4 regions of the Desulfobaculum xiamenense genome follow, and region 3 is predicted to be linked to each of the others. Evidence: predicted binding sites of a transcription regulator. Region 3 holds the regulator's gene; each other region holds the start of a gene.

Region 1 (4,154 bases), on a different contig from region 3:
AGCCCGCCAGAGGTCAGCCACTGGCGGGGGCGGCGGAAGGGATAGGCCTGCGCGGTGCGCATCTGGTGCTGGCCGACGTCCGTGGTGATGATGGCGTCGTCGCCGAGCATGCGCGCCGCCAGCCGGATGAGACCGTAGGGCGAGCGCGGATCGTCGGAGCCGGGCAGGGTGGGCGGATTGATGGTCCGCAGCTCCTTGATGCGGTTGAGCCATGCGGCGCGGGGCGCTGTCTGCGTCATGGGGATGAGCGCGTCGAGCACTTCGCGGATATCGCCGGTGATGCCCACGCAGGACGACTTGATCTTGTCGAGTTCGCTGGCGTCGATGTCGATGTGGATGATGGCGGCCTGCGGGCAGAACTGGTTGGCAAGGCCGGTGGCGCGGTCGTCGAAGCGCACGCCAGCGGCGATGAGCAGGTCGCATTCCTCAAGCGCCATGTTGGTGTAGCGGGCGGCGTGCATGCCCAGCATGCCCATGGACAGCGGATGATCGGCGGGCACCGCGCCAAGGCCCATGAGGGTCATGGTCACGGGCATGCCGGTCTTTTCGGCGAGGCGAGTGGCCAGCCCGCCCGCACCTGCGGCGATGACGCCGCCGCCGAGGTAGAGCACGGGGCGCTTGGCGGCGTTGATGAGGTCCGCCGCGCGGCGGATGGTGGCCTGCGAGAATTCGGGCGCACGGTCGGGGCGGCCGGGTTCGGGCCATGCGTCGATGTCGATGGTCTGGGTCTGGACGTCCTTGGGGATGTCGATGAGCACGGGGCCGGGGCGTCCGGATGCGGCGATGCGAAATGCCTCGGGGATGATGGACAGGAGTTCGGATGCGGAGCGGGCGAGGAAGTTGTGCTTGGTGATGGGCACGGACAGGCCGTAGGTGTCCACCTCCTGAAATGCGTCTGTCCCCATCTGGCTGCGCGGCACCTGCCCGGTGATGCAGATGAGGGGGATGGAGTCGAGCTTGGCGTCGGCGATGGCGGTGAGAGTGTTCGTCGCGCCGGGACCGGACGTGGCGAAGAACACTGCCGGGCGGCCGCTGACGCGGGCCATGCCCTGGGCCATGAAGCCCGCGCCCTGTTCGTGCCGCGCCAGAACGTGGCGGATGCACGGACTCTTGGAGAGGGCGTCGTACAGGGGGAGGTTCGCGCCGCCGGGAATGCCCGCGATGGTGCGGATTCCCTGACGCTCAAGCAGACGGATGACGATTTCCGCGCCGGTGCATTTCATATCCCGTTCTCCTTCCTTGGGGTGTCCCCGGGTGGAGCAGGGCCGGCGCGCACTTCTGGTGCAAGAAAAATCCCCCGCCGGCTCTGCGCCGGCGGGGGATCTGTACAGCTGTGTTGTGTGGACCTGACCCGTTACGACGCAATAGTGCGTACTACGCGTACTACTACGCCTACGAATACCAGGCCGTTGCCGGCGAAGGTGATGGTAGAGGTAGTGTTGCGTAGCATGGGGGTCGGTTTCCTTTGTTGCGAATCGTTACAGCGTGAAGGCCTAAGGCTACGAGCCTTGCCTTCGCAAGTCAATACGCTCGAAGACAATTTTTTGCGGATGGAGGATGATCGTTGCCGCAGGCTCCGGCGGGGCGTGGATTTTCGCCACTTCGCATCCCCGTGTTGGCAAGGTGCGTCCTTGAGTTAGCATGTTCGCGGTCGTAAGAGCGGGCGCATTGCGTGCGTCAGTCCATGCATATCAAATAAAAACAGTATGATGAAAGAGATTGTTCCTTTTGGAACGAGTGTTGCTATGCGGGCCTCCAGTCCCTGCGAGACGAACGACGCGCTGCGCCGTGGCCACCGATCCCTGCCCGGTTAGCACGCCTGCCGCAGTCGCGTCGCACCATTCACTTTCCAAGGAGGATTCGAGGCTCATGTCCGAGAACAGCAACATTGTGGTCGATAGCTCGTCGAGTTCGTGGTCCGACCTGTGGAGGAAGGAAGATTATCTGGCCATTTGGCTCGGCTTCTTCCTGCTTCTGGTGGGCGGGCTGATCTATTTCAACAACGTGCCCAAGGATATGGACGAGACCTTCGCGCGGGCCAATTCCATCATGGCCGCCGAGGCCGAGCGCGCACCTTTCAAGACCGTGGCCTACTACGAGGCGCAGGACAAGAAGGAAGGCGTGCAGGCCAGCAAGTCCGCCATTGGCAAGTCCATCAAGAGCTGGACCGCAGCGCCCGGCAACTGGAAGGACAATCCGCTGGATAGCTTCTACATGTCCAGCGAGCGCGCCGCAGAGTTGAACGCGGCAGCCATGCCCAAGTACGAGGCCGCCAAGGCCGTCGCAGCCGAGGCGCGTACCGTCGCCGTCGTCGCTGAGGAGGCAGCCGCTGCCGCCGGGTTCATGAACGCCGAACTCAACACCGCCGCCGAGGATGGCATCCAGAACTGGCTCAAGGCCAAGTCCAAGGCGAAGTCGGTGAAGAAGAAGATCGGCCATCACGCCTTCAACCGCTTCCCGACTCTCGCCGGACTCATGGTCGTCATCGGCCTGCTGTTCTCCGTGGGCATGAAGGCCATGGGCCATAGCGCCACGGCGTTCCTCAAGGGATTCTGGTTTGTGTTCCTCATCGGCGTGCTGTCCTACTTCATGGCCTATCAGGCCACGATGAAGCATTACGGCATCGGCTACGCCGCGTGGGCCATCTTCCTCGGCATGCTCATCTCCAATACCGTGGGTACCCCCAAGTGGGTCAAGCCCGCGTTGCAGGTGGAATTCTACATCAAGACCGGTCTCGTCCTGCTGGGCGCCGAGGTGCTCTTCAACAAGATCATCGCCATCGGCGTTCCGGGCATCTTCGTGGCGTGGGTGGTCACCCCCATCGTGCTCATCTCCACCTTCATCTTCGGCCAGAAGGTGCTGAAGATTCCGTCCAAAACGCTGAACATGGTCATCTCCGCCGACATGTCCGTGTGCGGCACCTCGGCGGCTATCGCCACCGCAGCCGCCTGCCGCGCCAAGAAGGAGGAGCTGACCCTGTCCATCGGCCTGTCGCTGGTGTTCACCTCGATCATGATGATCGTCATGCCTGCCGTCATCAAGGCCACGGGCATGCCCTTCATCCTCGGCGGCGCGTGGATGGGCGGCACCATCGACGCCACGGGCGCCGTGGCTGCTGCCGGCGCGTTCCTGTCTGAGAAGGCCCTCTACGTGGCCGCCACCATCAAGATGATCCAGAACGTCCTCATCGGCGTGACGGCATTCGGCGTGGCCGTGTACTGGTGCGCCAAGGTGGAGTGCGAGGCAGGCAAGACCGTGGGCTGGATCGAAATCTGGAACCGCTTCCCCAAGTTCGTGCTGGGCTTCATCTCCGCATCCATCATCTTCTCGGTGATGTACGGCGCGCTCGGCTCCGACGTGGGCTTCTCCGTGGTTGACCACGGCGTGATCCGCGGCTTCAGCAAGATCTTCCGTGGCTGGTTCTTCTGCATGAGCTTCGCGGCCATCGGCCTTGCCACCAACTTCCGCGAGCTGAAGTCGTACTTCAAGGGCGGCAAGCCGCTCATCCTGTACGTGTGCGGTCAGTCCCTCAACCTCGTGCTGACCCTGATCATGGCCTACATCATGTTCTATCTGGTCTTCCCCGACATCACCGCCAAGATCTGACGGCGTCGGTTCCGATCGCGACGGCGGGAGCCATCGGCTCCCGCCATTTTCGGTTTGCAGCAAGGAGATTCGAGATGCAGGAGAAAAGTTTCGCCGGGCGTTGGCTGTCCTTCGCGGCTGCCGTGCTGGTGACGATGGTGGTGGTGTTCGTGGCCTGTCCGGCGCTGGTCAATGCCGTTCCGGAGATGCGCCGCATGGCTGATTTCGTGGACGAGTCCAACATCGAGACGGGCGAGTTCTACTACACGGATGTCGAGTGCGTGGGGCACGCCAACATCGGCGCGCGCAGCACCTTCGACTATACGCCGAGTGGACCGCATCCCGCCGCGCAGGTGGACTAGCGTCCGTCGCGCCCCGGGGTGAGCATCTCGTCGATGCGGCGCGAGACGCCGCGCAGGAAGACGAGCATGCGCACCGAGGCGGCAATGAGGTAGAGCAGGCATTCGAGGGTGGTCGTGCCGAGGCCGTGGACTCGGCTGTAGAAGTGGAAGAGCACGGCGAGCAGTCCGGCGTTGAGCAGCATGACGGCAAGCGCCGTGTGCAGGCGG
Region 2 (4,154 bases), on a different contig from region 3:
CCGTGGTCCGCGAGCTCGGCCTTAAGGCGGTGGTCATTGACCGCTACCAGGAGGAGCTGAAGTACGACTACCTCATGGTCATGAAGGAGACCCTCGGCGATGCGCTGGCAGGTGTCATCCTCAACGATATTCCGCCGTCCTTTATGGACGAGGTGGAAGGCATGCTGCGCCCCTGTCTGGAGCGCGCGGGCGTGAAGGTGCTGGGCGTTATCCCCAAGGATCCGCTCATGGGTGCCATCAAGGTGTCCGACCTCGCCGAACGGCTGGGCGGCAAGGTCATCTCCGCGCACAATAAGGCGGACAAGGTGGTCGAGAACTTCCTCATCGGCACCATGCAGGTGGAGAACTTCATGACCCACTTCCGCAAGAACAAGAATTCCGCGATCATCGTCGGCGGCGACCGCTCGGACGTGCAGCTTGTGGCGCTGGAGGGCAATTGCCCCTGCCTCGTGCTGACCGGCAACCTCTATCCCAACGACATCATCCTCACCCGCTCCGAGGTGCTGGAGGTGCCCATCGTCATCGTCCGCGACGACACCTACTCCGTGGCCAAGAAGATGGAGACCATCCTCTCCCGCCACAAGCTGCGCGATGTGATCAAGATACGTCAGGGCGCGCAGTTGGTCAGTTCCAGCATCGACTACGACTACCTCAAGTCCAATCTCGGTCTGTAGGAACTGCCGCAATCGTAAAATGAAGGGCGCTCCCCATGGGGAGCGCCCTTTTTCGTGCGTGGTGGCGGCAGAGCACGGGCCTGCCTCGAATATCGCGTGGGCGGAAAGGTTTGCCTAGCGCTTCATGTTGACCAGCGTCTGAAGCAGCATGTCCGCCGTGGTGATGACCTTGGAGTTGGCCTGGAAGCCGCGCTCTGTGGATATCATCTTCACGAACTGTTCGGCCATGTCCACGTTGGAGGTCTCCAGCGTCTGCGAGGTGATGGCACCCAGATTGTCCGTGTCGGGCGTGCCTTCCACGGCGGCACCGGACTGGGCCGTCTCCGAGAAGTGGTTCGACCCCTCGCGCCGAAGCCCCCAGTTGCTCTGGAAGGTGTACAGGGTGAGCTGGCTGAGATCCTTGTGCACGCCGTTGGAGAAGTTGCCGACCATCATGCCCGTGCGGTCGATGTTGATGCTCATCAGGTAGCCTTCGGGGCTACCGTCCTGACTCTGGACGATGGTCGAACTGGTGCCCTCGTAGGCCGTGGAAGCGAGGTTGCGGACCGTGGGCGTGGACATGGAGGGCAGGCTGCCCGCGTTGCTGCCGACCTCTGCGGCGGTGGCCGGAGCGCCGGAATCCCATGCCGTAGCCGACAGGCCGAGGTCCAGCGCGATGGTGCTTTCGCCGGAGGTCGTGACTTCGCCGGTGGTGAGGTCCGTGTTGCGGAAGGTCATGGAGAAGACGGGAAGCCCGTCGGCGGACAGTTCGGCGAGATTCCAGTTGGCCGGGTCCGTGGCGTCGCCTTCGCCGGAATAGCTGAAGGCGGACATGTCGACGAGCTGGCCGCTGGTGTCGAAGGTGAGCGTGCCGGACATGGCAAGCCCCGCCCCAGCCGCCGAGGACATGCCCGTGCGGCCGTCCTCGGCCGGGTCGAAGCCCGCCACGAATTCGAAGGTGCGGCGACCGCTGGCGTTGCTGGCCGAGACGGGGTCGAAGTGTACGGTCAGCGTGTGGGCTTCGCCTGCGTCGTCATAAACCTTGATGGATGTCGAGTAGGACGATGAGCCTTCGGACAGTGGTCCGTCCGTGGCGTTGGCGTTCCAGCTCTTGAGCATCGCGAAGAAGGGGTCCGTGGCGTCGGTGACGGCTTCGTCCTGTGTGTTGGTGCCGAGGTTTAGGCTCAGGCTCACTTCGCGCGTGGCGAAGGGCGGTACGGTGATCTGTCCGTCGTCGCCGATGTTGAGCGAGATGTCCGACGATGCGCCGGACACGACGCCGTCGTCGGACACGGTACGTCCCTGCACGCGGAAGCCGTTGGGATCGACGAGGAAGCCGTCTTCGTCGAAGCGGAAGTTTCCTGCGCGGGTGTAGCGGATCTTGTCGCCGTTGACCACGCGGAAGAACCCTTCGCCAGCGATGGCGAGGTCCGTGGATGCGGTTCCTGGTTCGAAGCCGCCTTCGTTGAAGTCCGTGAGGATGGCACCGAGGCCGACACCGAGGCCCCGTTGGGATACGGCGACATCAGGCGAGGCCCCCGTCGTCGTGAACTGGCTCATGAGGGTTTCGAAGTGGACCTCCGATCCCCTGAAGCCGAGGGTGCTCACGTTGGCGAGGTTGTTGCCGATGACACCCATCCGCTCGCCGTGGGACTTCATGCCCGTCGTCCCGACGTAAAGGGATGAAAAACTCATGACCGTACTCCTTGCACGCAACCGATTATGCCCGGAAGGAAAAAATTGCCTTCGCTTCGACATATCGCAAACACCGTGCCACGCGTGCCGCGCGCGGGCGGTATCGAAGTGGATCCCTCGTCTGCAAGCGCCCACGCAGGAAGGAATGTGCTCCTCCCATTACGCACGCGACCATGCATGCCGACAGATGGTGTACCGTGTTGAGCATCAGATGATGCATATGAGCAGGCATGGAGTATGCAATTCGTCACATTGTGTTCCCGATATTGTAATATTGTGAAAAAACTTGCCTTTCTCGATGATTCGGTTGTATCCACAATAACAGCTTTATGCATATTGTTCGATATACCCGATTCTCTGGAGGGGGATATCGGGAACGTATCCAGCATGCGTGCGCCGCCACGTATGCATGACTGGTTGCGCAACATTCTGACGCCGTTGGTGACAACGCAGGAGAGAGGGAATGACCGTCAAGACAAAGTTGCTTCTCATAGCTGGAATTGCCGTTGGTGGCCTTGCCGTTATGTTCGCGATCGGTGCATTCGGATGCAGCCAGATTCGCGCGGCCATGCAGCTGGAATCCCTCGCGCGCGAGGGCGAAAGCGCAATGCTTCAGGCGCGCAGGCACGAAAAGAATTTCCTGGCGCGCAATGAAGCGGTCTATGAGGAAAAGACCATCGCAGCGCTGGATGACGTGCGCGTCAAGCTGAAGCGCATTGCCGAGGTTCATCCCGATTCTGCCGAGAAGGTCGGGGGCATCGTGGCGCTCATCGGCGACTACGAGAAGGCGTTTCGTTCCATGGCTGGGGTGCAGCGCGATCTGGGCCTGACAGAAAAGGACGGCATGCGTGGCGAACTTCGCGCGGCTATTCACTCCCTTGAAAGCGAAATCGAAGGACTCGGTGATGCGTCGCTCATGACGGAATTGCTCCAACTGCGTCGTCACGAGAAGGATTTCATCATCCGAGGCAGGCAGGAGTACGTCGCGGCCTTTGAGTCGGAACTGGCGCGGTTCCGTACGCAGATCAACGTGGCGGAGAGCGTTTCCGAAATGGACCGTGCGGACTTCGCGGCCTATCTCGATCGCTATGCCCGAGCCTTTGGGCGCTATGTGGATGGCCGGGGCGAAAGTGCCGCACAGCAGCAGGTGTTCACGGATGTGGCGCGCAAGGTGGAGCCTGCCGTGCTGGAGATGGCCGACATGGCGAGCGCCCGACAGAAGCGGGTCTTCGTGGGCGTCATATCCGCAGCGGTGCCCGCCACGCTTGGCATCGCGGTTGCGCTTCTGGTGTGCGTGGTGCTTGTGGCGCGGTCCATTTCGAGACCGCTCGACAGGCTCCAGCAGTGCTCGCGTGATGTGGCAGGCGGAGATTACGAGGCCGTGGGCAGGGAAGCCTTCTCAGGCGAATTCGAGAGCCTGCGGCACGACATCGAGATGATGGTCGCCGGAATCCGCAGGGCCATGAACGAGGCCCATGCCAAGAGCGACGAGGCCGCCGAGCAGGCTCGCGCGGCCAATGAAGCCATGGAGGAGGCGCGCGAGAACGAACGGCACGTGCGTTCGCTGCTTGAGAAGATCAAAGAGGTCTCCGCGCAGGCCGCCGAAATTTCCGAGGGCCTGTCCGCAGCCGCGTCGCAGCTCGCCGCCGAGGTGGAGCAGACCTCGCGCGGGGCCGAGATACAGCAGCGTCGCGTTACCGAAACCGCCACCGCCATGGAGCAGATGACGTCCACCATCCTTGAGGTGGCACGCAACTCGTCCTCTGCGGCTCATACGGCGGACCAGAGCAAGCATGACGCGCTGGA
Region 3 (4,154 bases):
CTTGCCGTGGGGGATGGCGATGCCCTCGCCGATGCCGGTGGTGCCGAGCGCCTCGCGCTCCAAGAGCACCTTGTGCGCGGCCTCCACATCGATTTCCGGCCGCCTTTCAGCCACGGCTGCCACAAGTTCGGCCAGGACCCGAGATTTGGTCCTGGCCGAAAGTTCAGGCAAAATCAGTTCGTTATCCAGGAAATCACCCAGCTTCATTCGTACATCCCGGGATCAATGAGACCATAGTCTCCCGTCTTGCGGCGGTAGATCACGTTGACCCGCTCGGTTTCGGCGTTGAGGAAAACGAGAAATTCGTAATTGAGGGTATCGAGCTGCATGGCAGCCTCGTCCACCAGCATGGGCTTGGGCTTGTAGGTCTGCGCCTCGACAATGGTCGCCTCGCGTCCGGCTTCGCCTTCTTCGAAGCTGATGACTTCGTCGCGGACGGTGCCACGGGAACGACGACGGTCCTTGCCCTTTTCGCGGAGCTTGCGGACCTGCGACGTCATCTTGTCGTACACGAGGTCGATGGAGGAGTACATGTCCTCGGACTCCTCCACGGCGGACATGTTCATGTTGTCACCGGAAAGCGTGACCTCGGCGATATGGCGGAACTTCTCCACCCCGAGATTTATCTTCAGCTCCGTATTGCCGGTGTTGGCATACTTGATCAGCTTTTCGAAGCGCTTTTGCGCGTACTTCCTCAGATGATCCGACGGTTCGAAATTCTTGAACGTCAAGCTGATGTTCATCGACGATCCTCCTTGTGATGCTGTTGGATCGATATCACTCCGTAATTTGGAGTGTACGTGCATTCAGCCCGAAAATAAAGAGTTCCGTCACGCCACCTCTAGAAAATCTCCTTGCGTTTCGAAGAGGAGAGTATGCCGAGCGCGCCGCGATACTTGGCAACGGTTCTTCTGGCAATGTTGACCTGAAGCCGTTCCTTCAGAATTTCCGCGATGCGCTCGTCCGACAGTGGATGGTGGGGGTCCTCCTCACCTATCAGGCTCTTGATCTGCGCCTTGACGCTCTCGGAGCCGACCTGACTTCCGTCGTCCAGCCCAAGGGCGCTGTTGAAGAAGAACTTCAGTTCGAACAGGCCGTGCGGCGTCGCCACATACTTGCTGGTGGTGATGCGGCTGATGGTGGATTCGTGCATCTCGATGTCGTCGGCCACATCCTTGAGAATGAGCGGCCGAAGACTGGTCACGCCGTTCTCGAAGAAGCCGCGCTGGAAGCGCACGATGCTCTCCATGACCTTATAGAGCGTGCGCTGACGCTGATAGAGGCTCTTCATCAGCCACTGTGCGGAGCGCAACCGCTCGTGGACGTAGTCCTTTTCCGGTGCGCCGCGGCCGCTCTTGAGGGAATCGAGATAGAAATCGTTGAGCGTGAGGCGAGGAAGACCGTCCTCGTTGAGCACGATGATGAAATCGTCCTCGTACTTGTAGACGTAGACGTCCGGGCTCACGTACTGCGGCTCGCTGCTGCCGTAGGCGGCACCGGGCATTGGATCGAGGGATTGGATGAGATCGAGATACTCGCGAAGTTCCTCCATCGAGATGCGGAACTTGCGGGCAAGCGGCTTATAGCGCTTGGTTTCGAGATCTTCGAGGTGCTCGCTGACGAGTTCGATGAGGATGGGGTCCTCGTAGCCGTAGGACTCGATCTGGACGAGCAGACACTCGCGCGGGTCACGCGCGGCAACGCCGACTGGATCGAAATTCTGAATGCGACGCAGCACCACCTCGACCTCTTCGGAAGTACACCCGGCGTCGGCGGCAATTTCCTCGGCGGTAGCCTGCAAATAGCCCTGCGAGCCGATGTTGCCGATGATGACCTCGCCGATGTCCATCTGGCGGGGCGTCATGTCCGACAGCCGGAGCTGCCACTCAAGGTGGCCCTCCAGCGAGGGCTTGGACGACAGCCGGGCCTCGAAGGACATCCCCTCCTCGGGGATTTCGGCCTCGCGGGCGGCGGAATTGCGGGATGTGCTCGAAAACTCGCCGAGGTAATTTTCCCAGTCCGCGCCCTGAACGGCGTCGTTCTCGCGAACGCCCTCGTCCATGACCTCGGCCGTCTGCGCAGCCTCTACGGCGCGGGCATTTTCCTCGGCCTCGGCCTTCTCCTGAGCCTGTTCGGGAACGGCCTCCTCGAGAAGCGGGTTTTCGAGGAGTTCCTGCTGGACCATATCAACCAGTTCAAACCGGGAAAGCTGCAGCAGTTTGATGGCCTGCTGCAACTGCGGGGTCATGACCAGTTGCTGGGAAAGCTTGAGCTGTTGTCTGAGTTCGAGTGCCATCGGGGCTGTTCGTCTTCTTGCGAAATGTTGGCGGTTGGGATTCCGGCGAACGGGGCACGGTCAAACATGTGTCTGAACCAACGAAAATGCCCGTCGCTCAAGGTGAAATCCATGCGGCATGAGAATGTTTTCTCAACCGCATTTGCAACATGCCACATCCGGAACAAGCTTGCAACCGAGGATGGCAAGGATTTTGAATATCGAAATTGATATAGTGATTTCGGGATGTTAGAGACTGAAGCTCTCTCCCAGATACACCCGGCGGGCCTTCGGATCGGCACAAATTTCATCCGGAGTGCCACTCAGGATGATTCGTCCCTCGTAGACGAGATAGGCTCTGTCGCAGATTCTCAACGTCTCTCGAACGTTGTGATCGGAAATGAGTACTCCGATACCTTTTTCACGAAGTCCGCTCACGATGCCCTGAATATCATCCACGGCGATGGGGTCGATGCCCGCGAAGGGCTCGTCGAGCAGCATGAACTTGGGATTGAGGATGAGGGCACGGGCGATCTCCAGCCGACGGCGCTCGCCGCCCGAAAGATGCATGGCCTTCTGGTCCGAAAGTCGGGTGATGCCCAGTTCGTCCAGAAGCTGATCCGCCCTCGCCTGCTGGGTTGCGCGGTCGAGACCGCTCTGCTCCAGCACGATCTCCAGATTCTGCCGCACGGTGAGCTTCTTGAACACCGAGCTTTCCTGCGGGAGGTAGCTCATGCCCAGCCGCGCCCGCTCGTGCAGGGGCAGCATGGTGATCTCCTCGTCGTCCAGCCGGACTGAGCCGCCTGTCGGCTTCACGATGCCCGCCAGCATGTAGAACGTGGTGGTCTTGCCCGCGCCGTTGGGGCCGAGCAGGCCGACCACTTCGCCCTGCGCGACGTTGACGCCGATGTCGTGCACGACCTTTCGCTGGCCGTACACCTTGCACAGATCGGAAGCGGAAATGACGGACATGCTACTTTCCCGCCTCGGCACCGGGGGTGAAGAATATGGCTTCCACGGGCTTGTCGCCGCCCTCGACCTCGCTGCGGTTGTCCTTGAGCCACAGGCGGATGACCTTACCGGAGATGCTGTTGTCGCCATCGGCGAGGCGCGGGTCTCCGCTGAGGGTCAAAAGGCCCTTGGCGGCATCGTACACGGCCTTGGCGCACTGGCCCTTCTTGCCCTCGCGCTCAAGGCGCACATTGCCGGTGGCCTCGATACGGGAGATGGTGCCCGGCTGCCCCTGCTTCGCGGAGGCGTCGAGGCGCACGGTCATAACGTCCGCCCATATCTTCATGTCGGGGCGCACCACCAACACGTCGCCACGGAAGACGACGGTCCGGCCGTCCTGATCGTAGACGGTCTTCTGAGAGGTGATCTTCGTCGGAACGGACGTGGACTGCGCGACCGCAAGAGGTGCGGTCATAAGCGTGGCGGCGATGGCGAACGCGGCGATACGGGGGAAGGTCTTCACGGCTTGTCCTCCATGGTCGGCTCCGCATGGCCCGTCAGTTCGGCCCGGACGCCGCCGGTGGCTGTAATCACATTGGTATCGAGATCGAAAACGACTTCCGGCGCGTCGAGAGCAAGCCCTCCGCGCACGATGCGGACGTCCTCGCGCAGGTGGATGGATCGCTTCTGCTCGCTGTATTCGAGGCGTCCGGCGTGCACTGTGGTGTCACCGGAGACGATGACCACGTCGGGCCAGAGCTGGGCGTTGCCGCTGCTCTGATCCACGGTTCCGCTCGCGGACGTGACCGTCACGGAATCATGGTCGGCGCGCTCCCACTCGATGCGCGGGGAACGGACGCTGACCACGCCGTCCTCCTGCTGATATTCGGCACCCTCGGCCTTGAGCGTCCAGCGCGAACCGTCGCCG
Region 4 (4,154 bases), 170 kb from region 3:
TCAGATCCTGAGGGTTCTCCTGGCAGGAGCCTCCGGAGCAGTTTCCGCCGGAGCAGCTTCCGCATTCGCTCATTTCGTTCCTCCTAGGCTATGCCTTTCAGGCGAACAGCTTTCGGGACACCTTGTCCCATACGCTGCGCATGTGTTGTCCGAAACCGTCGGGATCATGCTCGACCACGCTCAGTCCGTGGATCTGTGCGTCGGTCACGATCTGGTCGTACGGGAGAACGCCAGCGATTTCAACGCCGGATTCCGTGCACCAATTCCGAATTTCTTCCGTCAGCAGCGGATTTATGTCCGCCTTGTTCACGACGGCCATCATGGGCACCTGGAAGTGCCGCGTCAACTTGTGCACGCGCTTGAGGTCGTGCAGGGCCGAGAGTGTCGGCTCCGCCACGGCCAGCGCGAGGTCCGTCCCGCCGAGGGAGGCGATGACCGGGCAGCCGACTCCGGGAGGGCCGTCGGTGATGATGAGTTCCGCGCCGACTTCCTCGGCGGCCTTGCGGGCTTCCTTGCGCACGGTGGTCACGAGCTTGCCCGAGTTTTCCTCGCCAATGCCGAGGTGGGCATGGATCATTTTGCCGAAGCGCGTTTCGGAGCTGTACCAGTGCCCGCACATGCGTTCGATCATGCCCGCCGCGTCGGTCGGGCAGACGTAGGCGCACACGCCGCAGCCCTCGCAATGCTCCTTGTGGACCGTGAAGTCCGCGTCGATGGCCTCGTAGCGGCAGTTCGTCGCGCATTCGCCGCAGCGGATGCAGCGTTCGGGGTCGATGACCGCCACCTGTCCGCTGTAGAATTCCGTGGCCGTGCGATTTTCAGGGGCCAGCACCAGGTGCAGGTCCGCCGCGTCGACGTCGCAGTCGGCCATGACCTTGTGACCGGCCAGCGCGGCCAGTGCGGCGGTGACGGTGGTCTTGCCGGTGCCGCCCTTGCCGCTGATGACTACCAGTTCCTTCATCGCGACACCTCCCGTGCGGCCAGCGTGCGGATGTTCTCCCAGATGCTCGCGTAGGCTTCGCGGAATCCGGGCAGGGCGTCCACGTGCAACCGTCCTTCGGAGTAGCAGTGCGCGGCCTCGGCGGAGTGGGGCAGGGTGCCCAGAAGTGGGATGCCCTCGCGTTCGAGGTAGCGGTGGGTGCGGTCGTCACCCATGCCGTCCCGATTGATGACCACGCCGAAGGGAATGTCCATCTTGCGCAGGACGCCTACGGCGAGTTCGAGGTCGTGCAGGCCGAAGGGGGTCGGCTCCGTAACGAGCACGGCAAGGTCCGCCCCGCCGAGGGAGGCGATGACCGGGCAGCTCGTTCCGGGCGGGCAATCGATGAGGCGTACGGCGCTGGCAGGCGCGGTCCTCTTGACCGCCAGAATGAGCGGCGGGGCCATGGCCTCGCCGATGCGCATCTCGCCGCCAACGACGGGAATGCGCGCCGAGTCCGCGCCTGCGGTCGCGCCTGTGCGCACGACTCCGATCTCCCTGGCCCCCTCGCGTATTGCCCGTGCGGGGCAGGCCAGAGTGCACAGACCGCAGCCGTGGCAGAGTTCGGGAAAAACCATGACCGATCCGGCCATCATGATCAGCGACTTGAAGCGGCACAGGTCCACGCACTTGCGGCATTCCTCGCCGAGGCAGCGTTCCTCGTCTACTTCGGGCACCGGGACGTTTTCGGGCGTGGTTTTCGTCCACACGGGGCGCAGGAAGAGGTGGAGGTTCGGTTCCTCCACGTCGCAGTCGAGCGCCGCCACGTCCACGTTCTGTGAGGCAAGCCACACCGCGAGATTCGCGGTGACGGTGGTCTTGCCCGTGCCGCCCTTGCCGCTGGCAACGGCTATGGTAAGCATTGGGGTTTCCATGTCCGTCGGCCTACCAGTGTCCTTCCTTGTCCGCGGAATCGGCCTTGTCCAGCTGTCCCGCCTTGAAGGCCTCAAGCGCCTGCGCCACGGTGCCCTGTGCGCCAAGGTAGATGTCGATGCGGCCCTTTTCGAGGGCGAGGAAGGCCTTGGGGCCGACATGGCCGGTGATGACCGCCTTGGCGCCGGTGGCGGCCACATTCTGGGCGGCCTGAATGCCCGCGCCCTGCGGCAGCGAAAGATTCTGCGCGTTGTCCGCGAAGCTCGTCTCGCCGGTTTCCGTGTCGACGATCACGAAGCCTGCCGCACGGCCGAAGCGGGGGTCGATGCTGCTGTCCAGGGAGTTGCCCTGACTGGTGATGGCAATCTTCATTTTGGCTCTTCCTTCTTCGGAGTGTTTCCCGCGCCGGACCCCGGTCCCATACCGTAGCCCCTTCCCCGGCCCTGTCCCGGATGCGAGCAGCCGGGGGCGACGATGTCGGACTGCATGCGTCCGCGACCGCAGCGCCTGCCGCCGCAGCCCGGCATGGCAAGCCTGTCGAGGGAGCCCTCGGCCAGAGCGGCGAGTACGTCGTCCACGGTGCCGCGAATCCACGGCCGCACATCAAGCCCCGCCTGCATGAGCATCCTTCGCGTGCAGCCGCTCACGCCGCCGCAGACGATGGTGCTCACCCCGCAGGACGCAAGGGCGGAGATGAGATTCTGGGTGTCGTGCCGGGCAAGGTCGAAGCCGCCCGCAGGCGTCGTTTCGCCGTGTTCCAGACGGAACAGGCGGAAGCTCGTCGCGTTCTCCAGAAGGGACGCCAACCGATCTTCGTAGCATGCCAGACAGAGGTTCATGCGAGGTCCTTGCGCATCGGAAGTTTCGGGGCGTGGCGGAATGCCACTCCCCTGTTACGACTGAAGGAAAGCATGGATGATGCCAAATTTGAAAAGTGTTGTATTCCGGTGTGTTGAGTCAAAGCGTGGGCGTGTTCGGATGCCATGGTGGACGATTTTTTAGCCCAAAAGAAAAGGCGATGGCTTAAATTTCGCCCATTTCCTTGCACCGGGCGAGGATGCGCCGAAGCGTGTCCTTGGAGATGTCCAGCTCGCGGCAGGTTTTCATGCGTTTGCCAGCGTTGCGGGCCAAAGCGCGGGACACGGCGCGGCACTTGATCTGTTCGAGGGTGAGCGGCGCGTCGTGGGGTGCCGCTGCGGCGCGGGCCGAACCGGGGGTGGGCTGGAGATGCTCCGGCAGGTGCTCCACATGGATGAAGCCCGACGGACAGAGAATGAACGCGAATTCAAGGATGTTCTCCAGCTCGCGGACGTTGCCGGGGAAGGCGTGGCGCATGAGCACGGAGAGCGCGTCCTCGGAGACGCCGCTTATGGACTTGCCCTGCATGGCATTGAGCTTGCGCACGAAGTGGGCGATGAGCAGCGGGATGTCTTCGCGCCGCTCGCGCAGGGGCGGCAGCTTCATCTGCGCCACGTTGAGGCGGTAGAAGAGGTCCTGCCGGAAGGTACCCTCGGTGACGAGGGTTTGCAGGTCGCGATTGGTGGCGGCGATGACGCGCACGTCGGCGCTGACGCTCGTCTCCGAGCCGAGCGGCTCGAAGGTGCGTTCCTGCAGGACGCGCAGGAGCTTCACCTGTAGGTTCTGCGGCATGTCGCCGATTTCGTCGAGGAAGATGGTGCCGCCGGACGCGGTTTGGAAGCGGCCTGCCTTGTCGCGCTTGGCGTCGGTGAAGGCTCCGGCCTTGTAGCCGAAGAGTTCGGACTCCAGCAGCGTGTCGGGCAGCGCTCCGCAGTTGACGGCCACGAAGGGCCCGTCCTTGCGCGCGCTCAAATTGTGGAGGGCGCGCGCGAAGAGTTCCTTGCCCGTGCCGGATTCGCCGAGCAGGAGCACCGTGGCCTCGCTGCGGGCGATCTGGGGCAGGATGCGGAAGGTGCGCGACAGGGCCTTTGATTTTCCTACGATATCCTCGAAGGAATAGGACTCCTCCATCTGCTTGCGCAGGAGGTGGATGTCCGTGAGGTCGCGGAAGGTCTCCACGCCGCCGATGACGTTGCCCGCCTCGTCGTGCAGCGGGGCGGCGGAGATGGAGATGGGTACCTTTTCGCCGTCCGGGCGGACGATGAAGATGGAGCGGTTGGAGATGGTGCCGGATTCGCGCACGCAGGCGCGAAGGGCGCAGTCTCCGTCGCAGAGGCTGGAATGGAAGACCTCCCAGCATTTCTGGCCGATGGCCTCGTCCGCCGGGACGCCGGTGATGCGACTCGCCGCCTGGTTGAAGGACGTGATGTTCCAGTCCAGGTCA

Evidence for each region. The regulator sigma-54, encoded in region 3, starts transcription at its own class of promoters, with help from an activator protein. The targets are predictions, from matches to a motif close to CTGGCACGGNNNNTGCTT.
Region 1: the regulator sigma-54 is predicted to act here: its motif matches at 1,616-1,633, upstream of GGQ74_RS10060 (YeiH family protein).
Region 2: the regulator sigma-54 is predicted to act here: its motif matches at 2,413-2,430, upstream of GGQ74_RS10645 (flagellar hook protein FlgE).
Region 4: the regulator sigma-54 is predicted to act here: its motif matches at 2,760-2,777, upstream of GGQ74_RS00965 (NifB/NifX family molybdenum-iron cluster-binding protein).

Annotation. Positions count from the first base shown of each region.
Region 1 is NZ_JAATJA010000002.1:481,981-486,134, forward strand. Features, by position in the region: gene ilvB (acetolactate synthase large subunit) at 1-1,223, opposite strand, end outside; gene GGQ74_RS10060 (YeiH family protein) at 1,870-3,606, shown strand; gene GGQ74_RS10065 (hypothetical protein) at 3,681-3,947, shown strand; gene GGQ74_RS10070 (hypothetical protein) at 3,944-4,154, opposite strand, start outside.
Region 2 is NZ_JAATJA010000002.1:620,235-624,388, forward strand. Features, by position in the region: gene GGQ74_RS10640 (phosphotransacetylase family protein) at 1-674, shown strand, start outside; gene GGQ74_RS10645 (flagellar hook protein FlgE) at 789-2,348, opposite strand; gene GGQ74_RS10650 (methyl-accepting chemotaxis protein) at 2,812-4,154, shown strand, end outside.
Region 3 is NZ_JAATJA010000001.1:386,555-390,708, reverse strand. Features, by position in the region: gene GGQ74_RS01785 (PTS sugar transporter subunit IIA) at 1-207, opposite strand, end outside; gene hpf (ribosome hibernation-promoting factor, HPF/YfiA family) at 204-743, opposite strand; gene rpoN (RNA polymerase factor sigma-54) at 842-2,296, opposite strand; gene lptB (LPS export ABC transporter ATP-binding protein) at 2,525-3,247, opposite strand; gene GGQ74_RS01765 (LptA/OstA family protein) at 3,249-3,749, opposite strand; gene lptC (LPS export ABC transporter periplasmic protein LptC) at 3,746-4,154, opposite strand, start outside.
Region 4 is NZ_JAATJA010000001.1:218,744-222,897, forward strand. Features, by position in the region: gene GGQ74_RS00945 (iron-sulfur cluster carrier protein MrpORP) at 1-73, opposite strand, end outside; gene GGQ74_RS00950 (ATP-binding protein) at 98-961, opposite strand; gene GGQ74_RS00955 (nucleotide-binding protein) at 958-1,842, opposite strand; gene GGQ74_RS00960 (NifB/NifX family molybdenum-iron cluster-binding protein) at 1,865-2,224, opposite strand; gene GGQ74_RS00965 (NifB/NifX family molybdenum-iron cluster-binding protein) at 2,221-2,691, opposite strand; gene GGQ74_RS00970 (sigma-54 interaction domain-containing protein) at 2,876-4,154, opposite strand, start outside.